2 regions of the Streptococcus sp. oral taxon 071 str. 73H25AP genome follow, and region 2 is predicted to be linked to the other one. Evidence: predicted binding sites of a transcription regulator. Region 2 holds the regulator's gene; the other holds the start of a gene.
What was found. The regulator Rex, encoded in region 2, represses fermentation and respiration genes when NADH is low (regulators of the CRP and FNR family bind a similar motif). The targets are predictions, from matches to a motif close to TTGTGAANTANTTCACAA.
Positions count from the first base shown of each region.

Region 1: a site for Rex is predicted at 1,895-1,912, ahead of adhE (bifunctional acetaldehyde-CoA/alcohol dehydrogenase). Genes of this name have one in related genera too.

Region 1 covers NZ_GL397254.1:1,933,430-1,936,840, reverse strand. Annotated here, with positions in the region: gene tkt (transketolase) at 1-318, shown strand, start outside; gene yajC (preprotein translocase subunit YajC) at 436-756, shown strand; gene HMPREF9189_RS11545 (low molecular weight protein-tyrosine-phosphatase) at 806-1,249, shown strand; gene HMPREF9189_RS11540 (MORN repeat-containing protein) at 1,236-1,649, shown strand; gene adhE (bifunctional acetaldehyde-CoA/alcohol dehydrogenase) at 1,946-3,411, shown strand, end outside.
Region 2 covers NZ_GL397254.1:729,042-732,452, forward strand. Annotated here, with positions in the region: gene pcrA (DNA helicase PcrA) at 1-185, shown strand, start outside; partial or broken gene radC (DNA repair protein RadC) at 228-907, shown strand; gene HMPREF9189_RS05840 (gamma-glutamyl-gamma-aminobutyrate hydrolase family protein) at 904-1,593, opposite strand; gene HMPREF9189_RS05845 (redox-sensing transcriptional repressor Rex) at 1,609-2,250, opposite strand; gene HMPREF9189_RS05850 (DUF4649 family protein) at 2,344-2,547, opposite strand; gene HMPREF9189_RS05855 (DUF1831 domain-containing protein) at 2,554-2,901, opposite strand; gene HMPREF9189_RS05860 (cysteine desulfurase family protein) at 2,906-3,411, opposite strand, start outside.

The sequences.
Region 1 (3,411 bases), 1.2 Mb from region 2:
TCAGAGGTCAATCTAGCTGTTGCAGCTGCCAAAGAATTGGCTAGTCAAGGCGAAAAAGTCCGTGTAGTCAGCATGCCATCTACAGATGTCTTTGACGCACAAGACGCAGCATACAAGGAAGAAATCCTTCCAAATGCAGTTCGCCGTCGTGTTGCAGTTGAAATGGGTGCAACTCAAAACTGGTACAAATATGTTGGTTTAGATGGTGCAGTTCTCGGTATTGATACTTTCGGAGCATCTGCACCAGCACCAAAAGTATTGGAAGAGTACGGATTTACGGTAGAAAATCTAGTCAAAGTCGTTCAAAACTTGAAATAATTGCAGAAATCAGAGTGAAAACTCTGATTTTTTATAACCATAAAAACAAGGTACAACCTTGTAAAAGTAGCTGAAATTTGATATAGTAGTCCTATGTAAAAGACAAAGGAGAAAACAATGAATCCAAATATTACTTTTTTAATCATGCTTGTAGGTATGATGGCCTTGATGTTCTTTATGCAACGTTCTCAAAAGAAACAAGCTCAAAAGCGTATGGAAAGCTTGAACAAGCTTCAAAAAGGCTATGAAGTTATTACAATTGGCGGCCTTTACGGAACAGTGGATGAAGTAGACACTGAGAAGAGAACAATCGTACTTGATGTAGATGGCGTTTATTTGACTTTTGAATTGGCTGCTATCAAGACAGTGTTGCCACTCAAAGAAGCTGTGACACCAGAAGGAACAGTTGTTGACGAAGGCGGAGCAATCGAAGAATAAAACGGGACCTGTCACTCCCGTTTTTCTATGAAGTGAGAGGAAAAGAGGGATGAGAAAAATAGTATTTGTTTGCTTAGGAAACATCTGCCGTAGCCCCATGGCAGAGTTTGTGATGAAATCCATGACGAGCGATTACCAGATTGAGAGTCGTGCGACTTCGTCTTGGGAACATGGTAATCCGATTCATAAGGGAACGCAAGGGATTTTCCAGCAATATCAGATTCCTTATGACAAAGACAAAACATCACTCCAGGTTCGTAGAGAAGATTTTGAGTCATTTGATTACATTATCGGGATGGATGCTTCAAACGTTTCAGATCTGCGTCAAATGTGTCCTCAGGAACTACAGCATAAGATCTACCCTTTTGCATCTGAAAGTGTTCCAGATCCTTGGTATACAGGAGATTTTGAGGAAACCTATGCTCGCATCACAAGTGGCTGTAAAAGCTGGCTAGATCGATTAGAAAATGAGAGTGACAATGGAAAAGCTTAAACAAATCTATGAAAAGTATAGAGTTTACCTAACTCGCCCTAGGCTAGAGTTCATTGCAGTAGTCGTAATTGCACTCTGTGCTCTTTCGGTATTTCTACTAAATACACCCAAAAAGGGTGTCCTGACACTTGATGGTGGTGCACTTGTTTATGATGGTACCCTGGTGCGAGGGAAAATGAATGGTCAGGGGACCATGACCTTTGAAAATGGGGACCAATATACAGGTGATTTCAATAATGGAGCCTTTAATGGAAAAGGAACGTTCCAATCAAAAGATGGCTGGAAATACGAAGGTGATTTTGTAAATGGCCAGGCTGAAGGTCAAGGAAAGTTGACGACAGAGCAAGAAGTTGTCCATGAAGGAACCTTTAAACAAGGCGTTTTCCAACAAAAACAGTAGTCTCCAAGTTAGGAGGCTATTTTTCAAAACCGGAAAGAAAACGCTTTCTGTGCTTGGATTCGATAACTAACTATCAACTAGAAAAAACTTTGTGAAATAAAAAAATTTTCTCCATAATTTCACAATCATCCAGTCAAAACTCTATTGAACAGGGATATTGAGAAAAAAATCACAATCTTAGAAAATTTCTTTGTGAAATGCTTATGAAACTGTTTACAAAGTATAAAAAAAGAGTTATAATGAACTTGTGAAAAAATTAACAAAGGATAACATCCTTAAAGGCTATGGAGGATAATATGGCTGATAAAAAAACAGTAACACCAGAGGAAAAACAACTTGCTGCTGAAAAGCATGTCGACGGTCTCGTGAAAAAAGCCTTGGTTGCGCTTGATGAAATGCGCAAGTTGAACCAAGAGCAAGTTGACTACATCGTAGCAAAAGCGTCTGTTGCAGCACTTGATGCGCACGGTATCCTTGCACAACACGCAGTTGAAGAAACTGGTCGTGGTGTATTTGAAGATAAGGCGACAAAAAATCTATTTGCCTGTGAACACGTAGTGAACAATATGCGTGGAGTTAAAACAGCTGGAGTTATCGAAGATGATCCAATTACAGGTTTGACGAAGATTGCGGAGCCGGTCGGAGTTATTTGTGGTATCACTCCAACAACAAACCCAACTTCAACAGCGATTTTTAAATCACTCATTGCTTTGAAGACACGTAACCCAATTGTTTTCGCCTTCCACCCATCAGCTCAAGAATCTTCTGCTCATGCTGCACAAATCGTTCGTGATGCAGCCATCGCAGCCGGTGCACCTGAAAACTGTGTTCAATGGATTACAGAGCCATCTATGGAAGCAACTGGGGCACTTATGAACCATGAAGGTGTTGCGACTATCCTCGCAACTGGTGGGAATGCTATGGTTAAAGCTGCATACTCATGTGGAAAACCAGCTCTTGGGGTAGGTGCCGGAAACGTTCCTGCCTATGTAGAAAAATCTGCTGACCTTCGTCAAGCTGCTCATGACATCGTTATGTCAAAATCATTTGATAATGGGATGGTCTGTGCATCAGAACAAGCCGTTATCATTGATAAAGAAGTGTATGACGAATTTGTAGAAGAATTCAAATCATACCATACTTACTTTGTAAACAAGAAAGAAAAAGCACTTCTTGAAGAATTCTGTTTCGGCGTGAAAGCAAACAGCAAAAACTGTGCAGGTGCTAAACTAAACGCAAACATCGTTGGTAAACCAGCAGCATGGATTGCTGAACAAGCAGGATTTAGCGTTCCAGAAGGAACAAACATCTTGGCTGCAGAATGTGCAGAAGTAGGACCAAAAGAACCATTGACTCGTGAAAAATTGTCACCAGTTATCGCTGTCCTAAAAGCTGAAGATACAGAAGACGGTCTTAAAAAAGCTCGTCAAATGGTTGAGTTTAACGGACTTGGTCACTCAGCAGCTATCCATACAAAAGACGAAGCTCTTGTTAAACGCTTTGGTACAGAAATCAAAGCAATGCGTATTATCTGGAACTCTCCATCTACTTTCGGTGGTATCGGTGACGTATACAATGCCTTCATCCCATCATTGACACTTGGATGTGGTTCATATGGACACAACTCAGTCGGTGATAACGTGAGTGCGATCAACCTTCTAAACATCAAGAAAGTAGGGAAACGTAGAAATAATATGCAATGGTTTAAAGTTCCTTCAAAAATTTACTTCGAACGCAATTCTATCCAATACCTTCAAACTTG
Region 2 (3,411 bases):
ATAAAAAAGATTCAAGCGATACCAACTGGTCTATTGGAGATATTGCACTTCACAAGAAATGGGGAGAGGGTACTGTTCTGGAAGTCTCTGGTAGTGGTGATACTCAGGAACTAAAAATCAATTTCCCAGAAGTCGGTCTGAAAAAACTCCTAGCCAGTGTAGCCCCAATTGAGAAAAAAATCTAATTTTCCATCCTTCTCACGAATAATAAAGTGAGGAGGATTTTTATGTATAGTATTTCATTCCAAGAAGATTCACTTTTGCCTAGAGAAAGACTGGTAAAGAAGGAGTAGAGGCACTGAGCAATCAAGAATTGCTAGCTATACTACTCAGAACCGGAACGCGTCAGGCAAATGTTTTTGAAATTGCTCAGCAAGTTTTGGACAGTTTGACCAGCCTAACTGATTTGAAAAAAATGACCCTGCAGGAATTGCAGAGTCTGTCAGGTATTGGACGTATTAAAGCTATTGAACTACAAGCGGTGATTGAACTGGGACATCGTATTCACAAACGTGAAACCCTTGAGATGGAAAGTATTCTCAGTAGTCAAAAGCTAGCCAAGAAAATGCAACAGGAACTTGGCGACAAAAAACAAGAGCACCTAGTGGCGCTCTATCTCAATACTCAAAATCAAATCATTCATCAGCAGACCATCTTTATCGGATCCGCGACACGCAGTATTGCAGAACCAAGGGAAATCCTTCACTATGCCCTCAAGAATATGGCTACCTCTGTGATTCTTGTTCACAATCATCCATCAGGTGCCGTATCTCCTAGTCGAAATGACGACCATGTCACTAAGCTAGTCAAGGAAGCCTGTGAACTGATGGGAATCGTTTTCTTGGACCACCTGATTGTCTCTCACTCTGATTACTTTAGTTACCGTGAAAAGACAGATCTGATTTAAAGTTCGTTAACAACATAGTCAAATAGCGTTTTGTCTTTGGGGCGATTTTCAAAGAGAAATTCAGGATGCCATTGAACACCAAGATAAGGAAAGTCGTCCGTAGTTGTCACAGCCTCAATTATTCCATCTTTAGGATCATGTGCTACAACCTTAAGATTTGAAGCTAGGTCTTTAATGCTCTGGTGGTGGAAGGAATTGATATGAGAGATTTCTCCATAGATCTCTCGGAGAATCGTATCAGGTTCCGTTACGAGGCGTTGGGTTGTGTATTCGGCTGAACAGTCCTGCCAATGATCCTCAATATCTTGGTGAAGCGTGCCGCCCATGGCGACGTTGAAAAGCTGAGTACCCCTACAAACAGAGAAAATTGGTTTCTTCTGTTTGATCGCTTCTCTGATAAGGGATAATTCAAATTCATCTCTTTGAAGATGGTAGTCATCGCTATCAATGGTTTTAGGCTCACCGTAGAATTTTGGATCAACATTTTGCCCACCCGTTAGGATGAGCTTATCAATGATACTGATGTAATGGGTAGCCATTTCTTGATCACCAATCGGTAGGATGATGGGAATTCCGCCAGCGTCCTTGACTCCTTCAACAAAGCCCTTTGCTGCATAGCTCATCATGATGTCATCATCTGGATGAGCTTTTTCATTTCCTGTAATCCCAATAACTGGTTTTTTCATAAATGCTTTCGCTTTCTAATCCTCTTTACGCATAAAATAGAGGAGGGTTTGGAGTTCGCTTGTTAAATCGACATACTGAACGACTACATCTTTTGGGAGGTGGAGGTGAACAGGGGAAAAGCTGAGAATACCTTTTATACCTGCATCGACCAAAAGATTGGCGACTTCTTGTGATTTAACACTTGGAACAGTTAGGATAGCAGTTTTGACATCTGCTTCTTTGATTTTTTCTTTAATCTGTGAGATACCATAGATTGGAATTCCATCAGGTGTCTGGGTCCCGACTTCTGGATGGTCATCTAGGTCAAAGGCCATGATGATTTTCATCTTGTTACGCTCATGGAAGCGATAGTGGAGAAGGGCATGCCCCATATTCCCAATCCCAACCAACATAACATTGGTAATGGAGTTGTCATTTAGGAGGTCAGCAAAAAAAGTCATCAGTTTTTTAACATCATAACCAAAACCACGACGACCTAGTTCACCAAAATAGGAAAAATCACGACGAACAGTCGCAGAATCGATACCGATAGCCTCTGCAATTTGCTTGGAGTTGGCACGTTCGATTTTCTCGGCATGAAATCTCTTGAAAATTCGATAGTAGAGAGAGAGTCTTTTTGCTGTTGCTTTTGGAATAGCAGACTGTTTATCTTTCACAAAACCACAACCTTTCTATTCTTCTATTTTATAGAAACATTGTGAAAAAATCAACAAAAACAAGAAAAAACTAAGAAAATCTTAGTTTTAGTCTTAAAAATTAGCTTGTGATAGAAAACGGTAGAGATCCCCGACCAATCCTTGATAAATAACTTTATCATCAAAGGTTAATGAGGTAACTAGGAATGTATCAGGAAGAGTTACACAACCTGATAGAGATAACATAAGCTCTTCGTAACTCTCAAATTCAAGGGTACGCTCTACTTGATAACTATCTTGATAAGTGAGACGATACATAGTCAATTATCTTTCTTCTTTTGTGAAGATACCGCGTTCTACAAGGCTGTCCATGAGGAAGTAGAATTTCTCTTGGTGGATATGATGGTCTTCTGATTTAAAGATATTAACCAAACGAAGGCCTGACTTGTCAGTGATATTGAGTTTAGCACCTGTAAGGTCTTTGTTGATGATGATTTTTAGCTTGAATCCTTCACCGCTGTTAGGTACTTTCTCAAGCAGACGAGTCAGTTCGAAGTTTCCAACTTTTGTTTCAAAGAAAGTATTGTCTTTGAGTGTGAATTTTTTGACAGATGGGCTAAGTGTGTAGTCGTAGCGGCAGTTTTGTAGTTTAATGGTTTTTTCGAATGCCATTAGATTAATCTCCAATAATATTTTTTAAGGTCTGTGCGAGTTGTTTTAGTTCTTCCTCAGTGTTAAGAGGAGACAGACTGATACGGACAGATTCTTTCAAACGATGTGAATCTGGTCCATAAAATGCTTCAAGCACATGACTGGTTTGCACGACACCAGCAGTACAAGCTGAACCAGTAGAAATTGAAATTCCTTCAAGGTCTAACCGTAGCAAGAGCAAATCATTTTTTTGACCAGGAAAGCCAATGTTGACAACATAAGGAAGTTGGTGGTTGCTTTCATTAAGATAGTAGTCGAGACCTGCAATTTCTTCTAAAAAAGTTGATTTGAGTGCACTTAATTTTTGGTAATGCTTAACTTGGTCATTTAAATCCTCTTTGAGAGCAGCGACCATGCCTACAATAGCGGCGAGATTTTCTGTTCCAGCCCGTTTCTTTTGTTCTTGGTCCCCACCGTGAAGGTAGGAATCAAAGTCTCCAGTAGATGCGTAAAGAAAGCCAACTCCTTTTG